DNA from 4 places in the Streptosporangium sp. NPDC023615 genome. Region 2 is predicted to be linked to each of the others. Evidence: riboswitches for the same ligand, from Rfam matches in the RefSeq annotation. Region 2 holds a riboswitch; each other region holds the start of a gene.
The links. Region 2 has a riboswitch for cyclic di-AMP ahead of AB0G16_RS25180 (C40 family peptidase). Riboswitches for the same ligand answer to the same signal wherever they lie in the genome.
Positions count from the first base shown of each region.

Region 1: it holds a riboswitch for cyclic di-AMP, as region 2 does, so the genes downstream of both, AB0G16_RS02675 (hypothetical protein) here and AB0G16_RS25180 (C40 family peptidase) in region 2, are expected to answer to the same signal.
Region 3: it holds a riboswitch for cyclic di-AMP, as region 2 does, so the genes downstream of both, AB0G16_RS07105 (C40 family peptidase) here and AB0G16_RS25180 (C40 family peptidase) in region 2, are expected to answer to the same signal.
Region 4: it holds a riboswitch for cyclic di-AMP, as region 2 does, so the genes downstream of both, AB0G16_RS06265 (NlpC/P60 family protein) here and AB0G16_RS25180 (C40 family peptidase) in region 2, are expected to answer to the same signal.

Region 1 is NZ_JBFABE010000002.1:267,400-271,603, reverse strand. It holds gene AB0G16_RS02680 (DUF4253 domain-containing protein) at 305-1,051, shown strand; cyclic di-AMP (ydaO/yuaA leader) riboswitch at 1,271-1,420, shown strand; gene AB0G16_RS02675 (hypothetical protein) at 1,674-2,429, shown strand; gene AB0G16_RS02670 (alpha/beta hydrolase) at 2,521-3,402, shown strand; gene AB0G16_RS02665 (hypothetical protein) at 3,442-3,813, opposite strand; gene AB0G16_RS02660 (roadblock/LC7 domain-containing protein) at 3,840-4,204, opposite strand, start outside.
Region 2 is NZ_JBFABE010000041.1:37,556-41,759, forward strand. It holds gene AB0G16_RS25170 (M48 family metallopeptidase) at 1-476, opposite strand, end outside; gene AB0G16_RS25175 (hypothetical protein) at 473-1,297, opposite strand; gene AB0G16_RS25180 (C40 family peptidase) at 1,418-1,951, opposite strand; cyclic di-AMP (ydaO/yuaA leader) riboswitch at 2,109-2,266, opposite strand; gene AB0G16_RS25185 (DUF1905 domain-containing protein) at 2,650-2,940, opposite strand; gene AB0G16_RS25190 (NlpC/P60 family protein) at 3,193-4,170, opposite strand.
Region 3 is NZ_JBFABE010000006.1:139,768-143,971, forward strand. It holds gene serA (phosphoglycerate dehydrogenase) at 1-469, shown strand, start outside; gene AB0G16_RS07105 (C40 family peptidase) at 1,022-1,618, opposite strand; cyclic di-AMP (ydaO/yuaA leader) riboswitch at 1,606-1,835, opposite strand; gene AB0G16_RS07110 (3-isopropylmalate dehydrogenase) at 1,979-3,025, shown strand; gene AB0G16_RS07115 (branched-chain amino acid aminotransferase) at 3,201-4,204, shown strand, end outside.
Region 4 is NZ_JBFABE010000005.1:175,926-180,129, reverse strand. It holds gene AB0G16_RS06270 (LuxR C-terminal-related transcriptional regulator) at 407-574, shown strand; gene AB0G16_RS06265 (NlpC/P60 family protein) at 739-1,701, opposite strand; cyclic di-AMP (ydaO/yuaA leader) riboswitch at 1,791-1,937, opposite strand; gene AB0G16_RS06260 (amino-acid N-acetyltransferase) at 2,430-3,023, shown strand; gene AB0G16_RS06255 (RDD family protein) at 3,240-4,204, shown strand, end outside.

The sequences.
Region 1 (4,204 bases), on a different contig from region 2:
TCGATCTTCCCTCGTCGCCGGGTCCGCCCGCCGGGCCGGGCCGCCCGGTCCGCTCACCGAGGCCCGTCCGCCGCGATCCGCCCCGTACCGATAATTTTTGCTTGGTCCAGGGCACAACTGTCCCTCGGGGTGCTTGACAGGCCAAAATTGATCCGTGGTCAGGATCGGATCGGTAGAGATGAACGATTGCGAGCAGGGGAAGCTTCCGCCCGTTCTGAGCCAGTTGTTCGCTGACGGAGCCGACGGAGCCGACGGAGCCCGCGGAGCCCGCGGGATCGGTGGGGGTGAGGGCCGGAGGCTCTCGGTGGACCTGCCGCCGGGTGAGCTCGTCTGGCCCGACCCCGGTTACGCTCAGCTCGCCATCCGTCACCGTCCGGCCTTCTGGCTCAGTGAGGTGACGGTCTCGGGGGAGTACTGGGCGCGGCTGCGGGCCGAGCACGAGCGGTCGGGACTGTGGCCGGTGCTGCTGGAGGACTCGGTCCAGCCCTGGTCGGCCGGTCAGATCGCCCCGGACGCGGCGACCGAGATCGACAACTACCACGTCGAGGCGTTCATGGCCGAGGTGTGGTCCGACTGGATCGCCAGGGCCCACGTCGACCAGCTCGAACTGCTCGACCCCTTCGGGCCGGAGTGCCCCGGCCCGGCCCCCGCGGGCAGGCTCGCCGCCGACCCCGGGGTGGTGGCCGACTGGTACGCGGGGCTGGTGGCCGAGCGCAGGACGCCGCTCGGGCTCGTCGCGGTCGAGCGCGGGGCCGACGCCCTGGCCGTCATGGGCTGGCAGGGGGCGCTGAACCACAACGAGTGGATGGTCCCGCTGGCCGCCGTCGTGCGGAGCTGGGAGGACAGGTTCGGGGTGCGGGTGGTGGGGATGGGGTTCAACACCCTCGACGTCAGCGTCGCGGCCCCGCCGACGACCTTCGAGCACGCCCTGCAGGTCGCCGCGGAGCACTGGACGTTCTGCCCCGACAGCATCATCCAGGGCGCGGGGACCCTCGTCGACTACGCCGAGCAGATCAAGGGCAGGAACGCCTGGTCGTTCTGGTGGGACTGATCGCGGACGCGTCCGGGGCGCCGTCGTCCCCGTACGGGACGGGGCTGAGGGGCGGCGGGGCATGCCCGAGAACAAACCTCCATGTTGAGTGCTTTAGGGGAGTTTTTGCCAACTAGGTAGATCTTCTGGGGTTTTCGTGGCCTTTGCTTTGCTTTGTCTGGTTTCCGTGGGTAGTGTCCCCTGTTATCGGCCGGTGACCTGCCCTTCACAAGAGGGAGCGACCGGCCGACGTCGAATCCCGAGAGCCCTCAGGGCCACGGGAACCGGGGACCCAATTTCCGGGGTGAATCCGCCGCGAGCACGCGGCGGTAGGGCAACTCCACCGCCCGAACCCGTCAGCTAACCCGGTAGACGAGATGGAGAGGAGACCCCCTCATGGACGACCGCGTCACCGCGTCGGTGCACCCCCTGTCCGCGCCGACCCCCTGAAACTTCCCCCTGCCCCCCGTCCCCCACATCTCTCGCGCCGCGCCTGATCGCGGCACCTCCCGGCGGCGCTCTACGTAACGACTGGATCTATCCGGTTACGTCCTCATCCCGATGAGCCCGTCCTCGCCCGTGCGCCCCTTATCGGCGTGTCGCACGCGGTAGCCCCGTTCCCTCGCGAAAGAGCCTTTTCCCCATGCGCCTCTTTTTCGGCATGTACAAAAACCGCCTGGCCGCCGCCACCCTCGTCGGTGCGAGCGTGCTGGCCTCCGCCGGTGTCGCCTCGGCGATACCTTCCACCCCCGGCTTCGCCGCCACCGCCCCCGCTGCGGCCGGCCCCGAGGACGGCGTCGAGGCCGTCCTCCTCCACGGCTCCACCACGGCCTCCTACTTCTGGGACGACTCCTCGGGCCGCGCCGGCGACACCGGCCTGCCGGCCAGTGGCAAGCCGATGCAGAAGGGCATGATCGCCAGCCCGAGCTGGCCGCTGCTCACCGAGGGCTACATCCTCTACAAGGGCAAGCGCGCCAAGTTCTTCGTCGGCGACCGCGGCCCCGGAGTGCCCTCCAACCGGGGCATCATGCTCGACATCGACGCCAAGACCTTCGCCGACCTGACCGGCGGCACGTTCAACGCCGGCACGCTCGGCGTGGACGGCAACGGCGGCATGGGCCACATCGACGTCGAGTACGTCATCACCCGGTGGGGCGACGGCGTGGGCAGGAAGAACCACCCCGTGGCCTTCTCCACCGGTGCCTGGGGCCGCAAGGACCCCAGCCCCGCCAAGCCGCCCCAGACCGTGCTGGCCAAGTCCGGGCGTCCGCAGAAGCCCGTCGAGACCGAGCGCGTGAGCGCCGCCCCGATGTCGGCGTCCGTCAAGCCCAAGATCACGGCTGACGCCCTCTCGGCCCCCGGATGGACCGTGCGGGAGCCGGGCGCCATCGTCTGGTGACGGGTCGCCCCGGCCCGTCCGGGGCCACCCGCCGGTGCCGGAGCCATTCCAGAATGGCATTCTGTTCCGCAGGATCAACAGGAGGAGTGCCATGACGACTCTGCGGACCCGGGCGAACGGCATCGAGATCGCCTACGACACCTTCGGCTCCCCGGAGGGGCGACCCCTCCTTCTGATCATGGGGCTCGGTTCCCAGATGATCCAGTGGGACGAGGACTTCTGCCGCCTGCTCGCCGAACGCGGACATCACGTGGTGCGCTTCGACAACCGCGACGTCGGCGAGAGCACCCACCTGCACGAGGCGGGAGGACCCGGAGGGGGCTGGAACGGCCGGGTCCCCTACCGGCTGGACGACATGGCCGACGACGCCGCCGGCCTGCTGGAGGCGCTCGGCCTGGAATCCGCCCACGTGGCCGGCGTATCGATGGGCGGGATGATCGCGCAGGCGCTGGCGATCCGCCACCCGCGCCGGGTGCGCAGCCTCACCTCGATGATGTCCACCCCCAGCCCGCAGGCGGCGCCCCCGACCGAGGCCGCGATGGCGGCGCTCATGGCACCGCCCGCGCCGGACCGCGAGGCCGCGATCCGGCGGACCGTCACGACCTGGGAGGTCATCGGGTCGCCCGGCTACCCGGCCGACCGCGAGCGGATCGCGGAGGTCGCCGCCCTGAGCTACGACAGGGCCTACGACCCGGCGGGCACGACCAGGCAACTGGCCGCGATCATGGCCTCCGGGGACCGCGCCCCGCTGCTGGCGAGGCTGACGGTGCCGACGCTCGTCCTGCACGGCGAGGACGACCAGCTCATCCCGCTCTCCGGAGGGATCGCCACGGCCGAGGCGATCCCGGGCGCGCGCCTGCTGACCTTCCCCGGCATGGGCCACGACCTGCCCCGCGAGCTCTGGCCCTCCTTCGCCGACGCGATCGAGGAGCTCACCGGCTCCGCCGAGCGGGCCGCCGCCCCCGCGCGGTGAGACCTCGCGGCCCGCGCCCCGGGCGCGGGCCGGCCCGGCTCATACCTCGATCTTCTCCTCGATGCTCCGGAGGGTGTGCCGGGCGAGCGCCAGGTTGGCCCGGCTGCGGTCGAGGGCCAGGTACATGAAGAGCCCCTTGCCGCTCCGGCCGGTGAGCGGGCGGATCACGTGGTACTGGGTGCCGAGCGTGATGAGGATGTCCTCGATGCCGTCCTTGAGGCCGAGCGACTCCATGGTCCGCATCTTGGCCTTGACGACCTCGGTGTTGCCGGCCGCGGCCACCTGGAGGTCGAGATCCTTGGAGCCGCCGAGCGCGCCCAGCGCCATCCCGCTGTTGTAGTCGACGACGACCGCGCCGACGGCGCCGTCGATCGCCATCATCTCCTTGAGAGAGATGTCCATGTTGCCCATTCCTGCCTCCACTCACTGAATGTCGTTCACTGGGTCGTCGATGTACGAGAGGTGACGGCGGCCAGCCGGGCCGCCGTCTTCCTGCCCTCCAGCCTGAGCAGCCCGAGGTTGGTCCCCGGACGCGCCAGCACTGTGAGGACGATCGTGGGGCCGGCGGCGTAGAGGGCCGCGTAGCCGTCGGTGCCGGAGATCAGCGTCTCCTCGAAGGCGCCCTTGCCGGTCATGCCCGTCATCCGCCGGCTCAGGGCCAGCAACGCCGAGGAGAGCGCGCCGATCTGCTCGGTCCCGTCGTTCAGGTCGCTCGCTATGGTCAGGCCGTCGACGCTGCTCGCGATGCTCCCGTTGACGTCGGGGATGCGCTCACGCAGCAGCGCCATCTCGCGGCGTACCT
Region 2 (4,204 bases):
GTGCCGACGCCCGCGCTCTTGGCCCGGTCCGCCGCCCACGCGGGCCACTCCTGGGTGGACAGCCCGAACTCGCGCAGGTAGGTCTCCGACCACATCCCCAGCGGCCAGCGCAGGGCCGCGGTGGCCACCGAGATCGTCAGCACGCCGAGCAGCACGCGCGCCCACCAGGGCCCCGGCAGCCGGTCGGCGAGCCTGGCGCCCAGCGGGGTGGCCACCAGCACTCCGGCCACGACCAGCGTCAGGCCGAGCGACAGGTAGCCGGGGACGCCGACCAGCGCGTCGAACGCCTCGGATCGGGCGATCTGCTCGGCGGTGAAGTCCCGCTCCGGGGAGGGGGCGACCGCGGGCGCCGCCGCCGGCAGTGCCCGCCAGGGGGTGGTGAACGCCACGATCGCCAGGGTGACCGCGCCCAGCGCCGCCAGCGCCCACCCGGCCGACCGCGTGCCCGAGGGCGCGTCCGTCCTGCTCAGCGTCATCCCAGTTCCCTCCGGAGGTAGTCGCGCCAGGCCCGGGTGAACCCGGCCGCCGACAGGCCGAGCGTGCTCCCGACATCGCTACCGTAGAGCCTCACCAGCGCCTTCTCCCCGAAGCGCTCCGCGACGAACCTGCAGGCGAGCCACGCCTCCTCGTAGGCCTGCGCGAGCCTCGCGGCGCCGGGGGCGAAGTCCGCGGTCCCGGGCAGGCGGGCGGGCAGGACACCGGCGCGCACCTCGGCGGCCAGTTCCGCGGCGGCGGTCCGCACGGGGATGCCCGCGTCGCGGTACCCGGCGTAGTCCGCGAAGCCCTCCGACAGCCACATCGGCACCCGGCCGCCGCGGGTGGCGCCGGTGGCCACGTGGGCGAGCTCGTGCGTGATCACCACGTCCCTGCCGGCCTCGGTGAGCCGGGCGTAGCCGGACGGCACGACGATCACCCGGTCCGCGGTGGCCAGGGCGGCCAGGGAGGCGAGGGCGGGGGTGCTCCGCGTCCCGGCGATCGCCGCGGCCTCGGCGTCGGTGGCGGGGAACAGGATCAGTGCCCGTACCGGACCCCAGATCGCCGTGACGGTACGGCGAGCCCGGTCGGCCCTGGCGGCGAGGTCCCGCAGGGCGGCGGGCGAGACACGGTGGCCGGCCACCGTGGAGTGCCGGCCCCGAACGACGGTCGTACCGTCCGGCCAGAGGTCGTGGAGGTCGGCGGGGAGGGGTCCCGAGCCGGTGAGCGGACCGGCGCCCAGCAGCGCCAGCAGCCCGGCGAGCACGGCGCGGCGTCCGCGCGGGACGGATCCGCCCGGCGGGGAGCCGTTCGGGACGGACATGTGAGCCGATGGTAGCCGAACACGCGGAAGCGGTCCCGCCCCTCCTGGACGGAGGGACGGGACCGCTGTCGCACGCCGGCGCACCCGCTCGGGTCCGGGCTCCCGCCCGGCCCCGGGGGTTCAGGCGCCCGGTCGGACCGCGCCGGCGAAGGAGGACCTGTAGTGGCCCTGCAGCTTCACGATCCTGACCGTCTTGCCGCTGCTCGGCGAGTGGACCATCCTGCCCTTGCCGACGTACATGCCGACGTGGCCCTTCCCGCTGAAGAACAGCAGGTCACCGGGGCGCAAGCTGCTCCACGAGACCTTCTTCCTGATCGTCCGGTACTGGCTCTGCGTGATCCTGGGGAGGGACACGCCCGCCTTGCGCCAGGCGTAGCGGACGAGCCCCGAGCAGTCGAACGCGCCGGGACCGGAGGCTCCCCACCGGTACGGATCGCCGACCTGCTTCTTGGCCGCCGTGACCGCCTTGAGAGCCTTGACCTTCTGCAGTGCCGCCCTGCTCATCGTGGTCTTCGCCGCGGCCGGGGCCGTGTTCTTCGTCCTGGCCTTGACCTTGACGTTCCTCGCGATCCGGTCGGTGCTCTTCGCACCCCCGGCCCGCGTCGCCTCCGTGCCGCCGGCCTGCTCGAGGACGCCGGTGGGGCTGCTGACCAAGATGTCAGAGGGATTGTCCGTCGTCGCCTGAGCCGCCGTGGACCCCAGGGTGACCGCTCCGGCCGAGGCGGTCAACGTGAGGGCGACGCCGCCCAGCGAAAGGCGGAAAAGGCGCGACAGACGGGGGTTGCGCGAGGTGGTAGACAGGATTTCTCCTTGGTGCTTCCACTGATGCCTACCGGGTTAGCTGACGGATTCGGGCTTGGAAGATGCCCTACGACACAAATGTGCCGATTCACCCCTGGCCACCGTGCCGGGCCTTTTGGGTCCCCGGTTCCATGCCTCCTGGCTGCATGGATTCGGCGGGCCACCGCGATGACGTCCGCCCCTTGCGGGGGCACGGCGGCCGGTTGGATTTCTATGAAGGGACACGGCCCGGAGGCCGTCGTTCACCGCGGCGGCATGGCTTGCACGTCGCGCAGCCAGAAGTTACTCCGATCGCCACGTTTCGGCAAAGGGTTCCTCGAAAAGGAGTATCGAGTCGGCATCTTGATCCCGCCGTTACCGCTGCGTGATGCCTGTTTATGCGATCGAGATATGACTCTCGTCACACGGGCTCGTCAATCCCGGAAAAGGCGATTTTTGTTATCTTCATCACATCGTGGGATCGCTGCGGCGACCGGCCCGGGAGGCCGGGACCCGGCCGTCCGGGCCCCGGCCGTCCCGGGCCCCGGCCGTCCCGGATCCCGGGCGGCGGTTCAGCTCAGCCGCCGTTCGAGGTGGAAGGCCACCTCCTCACCGGCCTCGCGCTTGCCGATGAGCCTGCACAGCTCCGCCCGCAGGGGCAGCCAGTGCGGGCCCGAGCCCGAGGGCATGAGCGTGGCCGTGAAGGGGTGACCGTCGATCGTCCCGGCGACCTTCACGGCCCTCCTCGTGCCGAGGACCTCGGCCGAGCCCGGCACGGTCACGAAGGTGGCGAAGGCGCCGTCCTTCTCGATCGGGGCGGTGAAGGTGTGGTCGAGCGGCTGAGGGGTCGTGGGTGTGGGCATGGTCGTCGTCTCCCGGTTCCTGTGTGCGGTGCGCCTCCGTGGGCCCGGAGGAGGCCGATGGTCGGTAGGGATGACTCCCGCGAGGCGCTGAAATCGTCGCCGCCGCACGAGATCTCTTCACCGGCACCGATGGACGCCCCCCCCCGGAACGGGAAGTCCCTCCCGGGGACGTGGCCCCCTCGGAAACGCACGACCGCCCCACGCACGACCGCCCCACGCGCGGCCGAGAGCCGCCGGGGGGGCACGGCCCCCTCAGGGGCGGACGGCCCCGACGAGACGGCGGCCGTAGGCCGACATCGGGACGACCTTGACCACGTCGCCGGTCTGCGGGGCGTGCACGATCTTGCCGTCGCCCGCGTACATGCTGACGTGTCCCAGACCCTCGCTGAAGATGAGGTCGCCCGGCTGCAGGGCGTCCAGCGAGACCTTGCGGCTCGCGCCCCAGCTCCACTGCTCCCAGGTCGTACGGGGAATGCTGACCCCGCCGCTGCGCCAGGAGGCCTGCACCAGGCCCGAGCAGTCCCAGCCGCCGGGGCCGGTGCCGCCGTACTGGTAGGGCTTGCCCACCTGGGCGAAGGCGAACTGCAGGGCGGCGCGGGCGTTGCCCGAGGCGGAGCCGCTGTACTGGATCCCGGCACTGTCCGGGTTGCCCGTCCGGAAGGCGCCGAGCTCGCGCAGGAGCTTCGTCTGCGCCTTGACCATCTTGTCGGCCTTGGCCTTCTCCTCGGCCAGCTCGTCGCGGATCTCGTCGGTCTCGGCCAGCACCTTCTTGGCCGCCTCCCGGCCGGCCCGCAGCTCCCTGGTGGCCTCGTTGAAGGCGTCGAGGGCCCGCGCCCGGGAGGCGGCCATCTGGTCGGCGGCGGCCATCCCGCTCAGCAGCGCCGAGGGATCGGGCTGGGCGATCATGTTCTCCCAGCCGGTGACCGGGCCGGTCTGGTAGGTGCTGACGGCCAGCGAGACGAGTTCCTCGCGCAGCCCGGTGACCCGCTCGCCGCGCCGGGTCAGCTCGCCGTTGAGCTCCCGGTACTTCTTCTTGGCCCGCTTCCACTTCTCCGAGGCCTGGTTGTACTTCTCCACGACCTGGTCGGCCTGCTCGTTGAGCTTCGCCAGCTTCTTCCTCGCCTGGGTGAGGGTGGGCTTGGGCTCCGCGACCGCCCCGCCCACCGGCACCATCATCAGCGCCAGGGCGAGACCGGCGACCACCGGTATCCGACTCAGTCCAACCGGCATGCCCGCCACGGCCACGTCAACGCCTCCCAGATAC
Region 3 (4,204 bases), on a different contig from region 2:
CGACGTGGTCGAGGACTCGGTCACCTACGTCAACGCCCCGCTGCTGGCCAAGGACCGCGGTGTCACGGTCGAGCTGATCACCAGCTCCGACAGCCCCGACTGGCGCAACGTGGTGACGGTCCGCGGCGTGCTCGCCGACGGCCGCGCGGTCTCGGTCTCGGGCACCCTGTCCGGGCCGAGGCAGATCACGAAGATCGTCGAGGTCAACGGCTACCAGATGGAGATCGAGCCGACCGACCACCTGTCCTTCTTCACCTACACCGACCGTCCCGGCATCGTCGGCGTGGTCGGCCGTATCCTGGGCGACCACTCGATCAACATCGCCTCGATGCAGGTGGCCCGGGACGCCAAGGGCGGCAAGGCCCTGATCGCGCTCACCGTCGACACCGCCATCCCGGCCGACGTGATCGACCAGATCGGCGCGGAGATCGGCGCCGACAGCGGCCGCTCGGTCGACCTGACCGACTGACGGGCGAGCCACGGCGCCGGCGCGGCCCCGCCTCCGGGAGGGGGTCGCGCCGGCGCCCGCCCGCCGTCTCGGCATGTGAGAAGTGGGTACGCGGGGCGAGACGGTCCCCGCGGTGCCGGGTACCCTGATGGGGATGCGCCGGGTGTTCGCACCGTTCACCCGCCGCGGCGGGGCCCGACAGGGGCAGGCCGGCGGCCCGCCACGGTGTCCGTGGCGCTCGCCGGCTCCGAGCCCTCCGTCCGCCGGTCCGTGACCCGGACCGCGACATCGGGCCCGGTCCGAGTCCCGACCGGAGTCTCGGCCACCTTCACCGCTCACACGCGACCGAGACGAGATCCGCCATGTACGAGATGTATTCCTGGAACCGCCCGGACGAGAACGAGAACGAGACGTCCGACGCGCTGCAGACCGCCCTGGACCGCCGCGACAACGGTGGCTCGCCCACCCGGGGCTGAGGAGCGGACGCGCCCGCGGGCGGAGCGGACGCCACCGCGGGCAGACCGGCGCCCGCCGGCGACGAGGGGCGCCCACCCGCCGGTGACGGACGGCAGGTCACCGGCCCGTGACGGATCCGGTCGCGCGCTCGATCCGTTCGGTCAGCTCGACCCCCTCGGGGTCCGGGCGCACCCCGCCGGCGAAGGAGGCGCGCCGCCAGGCGCTGAGCCGCTCCTCCTTGACCACGTCCCCGCTCCGCGGGGCGTGCACCATGTACCCGGGCTTCGTGATCATTCCGACGTGCCCGAGGCCGCGGAAGAAGACCAGGTCCCCGGGTCTCAGGTCCTTCCAGGCGATCTTCTTCGAGAACGCCCCGTACTGTTCCGAGGCGATGCGGGGCAGCGTGATCCCGGCGGCCCCGTAGGCGCGGAGCATCAGCCCCGAGCAGTCGAAGCCGCCGCGGCCGGTGCCGCCCCAGGCGTACGGCGTGCCGCGCTTGGACATGGCCCAGGTCAGGGCCTTCTGCCAGGCGGGGCGCAGGGAGGCGGCCCTCAGGGCGCCCTTCAGGGCGGGCATGCCGAGCGCGGCGGGCCCGGGGGCGGGCAGGGGCGAGGCGGCCGACGCGGTGGACGGGGTCGCGAACACCGCGGTTCCGGCGACGAGTACGGACGCGACGCGAGAGCAGATCTTGCTGTACAGGGTCGTTCCTTCCATGGGGCCGGCCGGGTGAGCTGTCGGGCTCGGGCGTGGAGGCCGCCCTACGGCGCGGGTGCGCGCCGACTCGCCCCGAGGGATCGGCCGGGCGGACGGGAACGCGCTCCGGTCGGGGAGCGGGGTTCCCGGGGCCCGGGTGGATCCCGGCAAGAAGTGGTTCCCCGGCTTCGTCCATCTCGATAAGGGATGATCCGGACGAATTAGGCATGAATCTGAACGCTGAGGACCATAACCAAACCTCATGAAACGGTCAACATATACTAAAGTTGGACAAAATGATCAGGGGTCTCCCGGAGGGAAAACGTGTCCGAGGGATGAGACCGGTGTTCAAGCACCGAGACGGGCCGGTAGGGTGACGGCATGGATTCGCGTAACATCCGCCTGGCGGTCATCCCCGGGGACGGCATCGGCGCCGAGGTCGTCGCCGAAGGGCTCAAGGTTCTCGAAGCGGTCGGCACGAAGGTGGAGACCACCACCTACGACCTGGGCGCCAAGCGCTACCACGAGACCGGCGAGACGCTGCCCGACGGCGTCCTGGAGGAGCTGCGCGGGTACGACGCGATCCTGCTCGGAGCGGTCGGCGACCCCAGCGTGCCCCCGGGCGTGCTCGAGCGCGACCTGCTGCTCAAGCTCCGCTTCACGCTCGACCACTACGTGAACCTGCGGCCGGTCAAGCTCTTCCCCGGCGTGGAGACCCCGCTGGGCAGGGCCCGGCCGGAGGACATCGACATGGTCGTCGTGCGCGAGGGCACCGAGGGGCCCTACGCGGGCGCCGGTGGCGTGATGCGCCGCGGCACCCCGCACGAGATCGCCACCCAGGAGTCGCTCAACACCGCGTACGGCGTCGAGCGCGTGGTGCGCTACGCCTTCGACAAGGCGCTGTCGCGCCCGCGCAGGAAGCTGACGCTGGTCCACAAGACCAACGTGCTCACCTACGCCGGCGACCTGTGGGCCCGCACCTTCGACCGGGTCGGCCGGGAGTATCCGGACGTCCGCACCGACTACTGCCACGTCGACGCGGCCTCGATGTTCTTCGTCGGCCAGCCCGAGCGCTTCGACGTCATCGTCACCGACAACCTCTTCGGTGACATCCTCACCGACATCGGCGCCGCGATCGCCGGCGGCATCGGCCTGGCGGCCAGCGGCAACGTCAACCCCGACCGCACCGCGCCGAGCATGTTCGAGCCGGTCCACGGCAGCGCCCCCGACATCGCGGGCCAGGGCAAGGCCGACCCGACGGCCACGATCCTGTCGGTCGCCATGCTCCTGGACCACCTGGGCCTGGACCCCGAGGCCGCCCGCGTCGAGCGCGCCGTGGCCGACGACCTGGCCGGGCGGACCGCCGGCGGGGCCGGACGCACCACCCGGGAGATCGGCGACGACATCACCGCCCGAGTAGCCGGCTGAGGAAGCCGCCCACCTCGACCCAGACGCGCCCGGCGGCTCACCTGAGCCGCCGGGCGCGTTTTGGTTTTTCCGCCTCGCTGACGGATTTCGTCAGCGATGCAGTAGTTTCCCGTTACCCGGTCCAACGCAGAATGGACGCAAGGGTAAGCCAGACACCAAGAGAAGGATCCGCGTCATGACCACCGCTCAGAAGCTCAGCTTCGACGTGCAGCTCTCCGACCACGCTCGCACCACGGCCGAGCGCGAGCAGGTAATGGCGAGCCCGGGGTTCGGCCAGGTCTTCACCGACCACATGATCTCCATCGACTACACCGAGGGGAGGGGCTGGCACGACGCCAGGCTCACCCCGTACGGGCCGCTCGTCCTCGACCCGGCGACCTCGGTCTTCCACTACGCGCAGGAGCTCTTCGAGGGGCTCAAGGCCTACCGCCAGGAGAACGGCGCGATCGTGACCTTCCGGCCGGAGGCCAACGCCGCCCGGTTCAACACCTCGGCGCTGCGGATGGCCATGCCCGAACTGCCCGAGGAGACGTTCGTCGAGTCGCTGGAACTGCTCGTCCAGACCGACCGCGACTGGGTCCCCACCACGCCGGGACACAGCCTCTACCTGCGTCCCTTCATGATCGCCACGCAGCCCGCGCTCGGTGTCAACTACCCCTCCAGGACCTACCGGTACATGGTCATCGCCGGCCCTGCGGCGGCCTACTTCGGCGGGGGCCAGGCCGTCTCGGTCTGGCTCTCCACCGAGTACACCCGTGCCGCTCCCGGCGGCACCGGGTTCGCCAAGTGCGGCGGCAACTACGCCGCGGCCTTCGTGGCCCAGCGCCAGGCCGTCGAGCAGGGCTGTGACCAGGTGGTCTGGCTGGACGCGGTCGAGCACCGCTACGTCGAGGAGATGGGCGGGATGAACCTGTTCTTCGTCTACGGCGACCGCCTGCTCACCCCGGCGCTGACCGGCACGCTCCTGCCCGGCATCACCCGCGACTCCATCCTCGCCCTCGCCGGCGGTCTCGGCCTGCGTGCCGAGGAGGGGCGCCTGTCGATCGAGGAGTGGCGACGCGGCTGCGAGTCGGGCGAGCTCACCGAGGTCTTCGCCTGCGGCACCGCCGCGGTCGTCACCCCGGTCGGCACGGTCAAGGGCGCCGACGGCTCCTGGACGATCGGCGACGGCACCCAGGG
Region 4 (4,204 bases), on a different contig from region 2:
AATGCGGGAGGGCACGCCCCTCGCGGATCCGGCCTCCGGGGTGCGGCGGGACCGGTCGTGCCGACGAAATCTTGTTCTGTGGGCAGGCCCGTCGTCGCAGGCAGGGGACGGTCGGGGGTCCGCGCCCACCTCTGGGTGTGACTTAAGCGCAAAGGCGCTGACATATCCTGAGTACTTCACGTATAGCCTGCTATGTCAATAGTGTGGATGCGCCGTGAAGGGTTGAACTTGACGACCTTTGAACAAGGCGTTTACCGTTCCTGGCGGGTGGTAATCATTCCTGACGCCTTAGGCCCGGTTTCCAGAGTGGGGGGAGTGACTCTTGATGGCATATCCCGAAGTGGATTCACGCCATGGCGACAGCCCCCTGGGCACGGGGGATATCGGTCTCAGTGAGGACGACCTCGTGCTGCTGGCAGAGCTCGCCAAGGGCGTCACCGTGGATCGGGTGGGCCGCAGGCTCGACATCAGCGGCCGGACCGTCAGGCGCAGGCTCAGGGGCATCTGTGACCGCATCGGAGTCGCCACCGCGATCGAGGCCGTGGCCTGGGCGGCTCGCCGCCGCCTGATCTAGCCGCCTGATCTAGCCGCCTGATCTGGCCGCCTGATCTGGCCGCCCGTCCCGGCCGCCTCGGCCCCCGGCCGTCCCGCCCCCGTCCGCTCCGGCGGCCACCCGGCTCGCCGGTCGCCGACAACCCGGTCGCCGACAACCCGGTCACCGACAACCCGGTCACCCGGTCACCCGGCGACGCGCACGCCTCCCACGAAGGGCCGGTTGTCGATCGTGGTGATGTGGATGACGTCACCGGTCCGGGGCGCGTGGACCATCAGGCCCGCGCCGATGTAGATCCCGACATGGTGCAGGTCGGAGTAGAAGAAGACCAGGTCGCCCGGGCGCAACTGGCTTCTGGAGACGCGCGTGCCCGCCGTCCACTGGTCGCCGGTGTAGTGGGGCAGGCTGATCCCGACCTTCTGGTAGGCCCACATGACCAGTCCGGAGCAGTCGAAGGAGTTGGGCCCCTCGGCGCCCCACACGTACGGCTTGAGCTGCTGGGTCAGCGCCCAGCGGGCGGCCTCCGCCCCCTTGCCGCTGCCCACGATGGGGGCGTCGACCTTCACCCGGGCGCCCCGGTTGCCGACGGCCTGCGAGCGCACCTCCTTGAACAGGTCGCTCTCCACCCGCGAGACCAGGCGCTCGATCTTGGTGCGCTTGGCGTCGATCTGCGACAGCAGCTTCTTGACCTCGGAGGTCCTGGCCTTGGCGCCGGCCTGGGCCCGCTCGGCGGCCTCGATCGCCCGGCCCACCTGGGCGACCTCCTCGCTCTGGCGCTGCTGCAGGGCGTAGGTGGTGGTGGCCTGGTCGAGGAAGGCGTCGGGGTCCGAGGTCTGGGTGAGGACGAGACCGGAGTGCAGGCCGCCCGACATGTAGCTGCTCTGTGCCAGCAGCGCGGCCTTGGCCCGCCGCGACTCCAGCTCGGACTCGCTGGTGGCGAGGGTCTTCTCGGCGCTGTCCGCGGCCCGCTGGGCCTGCTTGAGCTTGACCCGCTCGCCGTTGTACTGCTCGGCGAGCGTCTCGATCTCGTTGTGCAGTTTCTCGGCCTGCTCGGCCAGTTGCTTGAGGCTGGGCTCCGGGTCGGCCGTGGCCGGGAGCAGCGGGGTGCCCAGGGTGAGGGTGGCGAACGCCAGGCCGATGACCGCCATGCGGCGGCGGAGCCCTCGCGGTGCGCGTCGTGGACGGCGGGCGTCGCCGCCTGCCCCGTCTCCGCGGTCGCGCGTGCGCTTCACCAATGGACTCCTCTCCTCGGCCGCCTACCGGGTTAGCTGACGGGTTCGGGCCGGAGGCAGCCCTACCGGGTGCGCCGGTGGCACTCGGATTCACCCCCAAGGACACGGTGGGTCCCCGGTTCTCCCTGCGGAAGATTCGGCGGGTCAGGCTTTTTCACGTCTCTGACATCGAGCACGGAGATTAGTCGAAGCGTGGTTCCTGCTCAACCAGAACCCTGAATTCAGTAGAGGTTTCGCAACTGAAATGTCACGGACGGATCACATCTCATAATGATCATTGTTGCCTTTGCGCGGCCTTTGCCTGCTGCTTCGCGGGTCCCGTGACGGTCGGCCCAGCTCCGGAACCGTACCGAAGATGAAATGCGACACACCGAGGCCTCCCGTGCTCAGCGTGGTAATGCCGCTACCAAGGGTCACATGGGAGGGGTGGTGCGGGAGTTAGGGGTGAGCCGTAATCGAAGGTCGGCGAGCACGTACGCTGATCGGTCATGGAGCAGGTTGCGGAACAGTCTCCGACGCCGGTCACGCACGCCCCCGCCGGTGCCGGACGCGAGGCGGGGCCGGGTGCCGAACGCGAGGCGGGACCCGGGAACGGGGCCGGGAACGGGCGCGAGGCCAGGCCGGGGCACGGCTCCGGGGAGGGCGTGGAGCGGGACGGCCCGGTCGCCGTCGCGGTCGCGGAGGCCGCCGGGATCACCGTCCGGCGAGCCCGCACCCCGGACGTCCGCGCCGTCCGGCGCCTGGTCGACACCTACGGCGGCGCGGGGCCGCGCCTGCTGGAGAAGGCCACGGTCACGCTGTACGAGGACGTCCAGGAGTTCTGGGTCGCCACCGACGAGCAGGGGGAGGTGGTCGGCTGCGGGGCGCTGCACGTCCTCTGGGAGGATCTGGCCGAGATCCGCACCGTCGCGGTCGATCCGGCCCGCAGGGGGGCGGGAATCGGGCACCGGATCGTCTCCGCGCTGCTGCGCACCGCCGTCGAGCTCGGCCTGCGCCGGGTCTTCTGCCTGACGTTCGAGGTCGAGTTCTTCGCCCGGCACGGTTTCAGGGAGATCCAGGGCACGCCCGTCGCCCCGGAGGTCTACGCCGAGCTCCTCGCCTCCTACGACGAGGGCGTCGCGGAGTTCCTGGATCTGGAGCACGTCAAGCCCAACACCCTGGGCAACACCCGGATGCTGCTGCATCTGACACGTGAGCCCGACGCGAGTGACTTGGGACCTGACAAGGGGGAAAGGTGACTGTTCTTTCCTATGTCGATACCTTGTGCTGCAGCAAGCATGTGCGTCTGACATCTGCCACATGCGCATTCTAAGTGAGGTGACGCGGTGAGCACCGGACAGCCGCCGTATCCACAGGATGATCCCGACCGCGATCGCACACCGTCGGGGCAGCCGGAATACGGACAGCACAACGCGGGTCGAGGCGCTGGCGGGCTCGACCCCGACGTAACGGTCGTGGGATATCGGTCGGAGGCCTCACAGCCGAACACCGGTCCCGGACAGGCCCAGGGCTACGGCCAGCAGGGTTACGGCCAGCAGCCCGACTACGGGCAGCAGGGCTACGGCCAGCAGGGCGGAGCGGGCGGCTACGGTCAGCAGGGCGGCTACGGTCAGTCCTCGCACGAGCAGCCCTCCTACGGCCAGCCCGGCTACGGTCAGCAGGGCGGCACGGGCGGCACGGGCGGCTACGGCCAGCAGGGCGGGACGGGCGGTTACGGCCAGTCCTCGCACGAGCAGCCCGGCTACGGTCAGCAGGGCGGCACAGGCGGCACGGGCGGTTACGGCCAGCAGGGCGGCACGGGCGGCTACGGTCAGCAGCCCTCCTACGGTCAGCAGGGCGGGGCCGGTGGCTACGGCCAGCAGCCGGACTACGGGCAGCAGGGCTACGGCCAGCAGCCCTACGGGCAGCAGGCCTCCCAGCCCTCCTACGGCCAGCAGCCGGACTACGGCCAGCCCTCCTACGGGCAGCAGCCGACGTACGGCCAGCAGGGCTACGGCCAGCAGCCGGACTACGGGCAGCAGGGCTACGGCCAGCAGCCGGCCTACGGGCAGCAGGGCTACGGCCAGCAGGGCTACGGGCAGCCGTACAGCGGCGTGCCCGGCGCTCCCGCGCCGCTCGCCGAGTGGTGGCAGCGCCTGGTGGCGCGCATCGTCGACATAGCCATCATGCTCGTGGTGGGCCTGGTCATCGGCCTCATCCTGGGCCTCGTGCTCGGCGCGATCATCGTCGGCACCGGTGGCACCGGTGGTATCGACTCCGGGGCCACCTCCGCCATCACCGTGATCAGCACGCTGATCAGCGCGGGGCTCTACTTCGCCTACGAGTTCTTCATGCTCAAGCGGGGCGGGCAGACCGTCGGCAAGATGGTCATGGGCATCAAGGTCGTCCCCGTCGGCTCCGTCCTGCCGCCCGGCGGGCT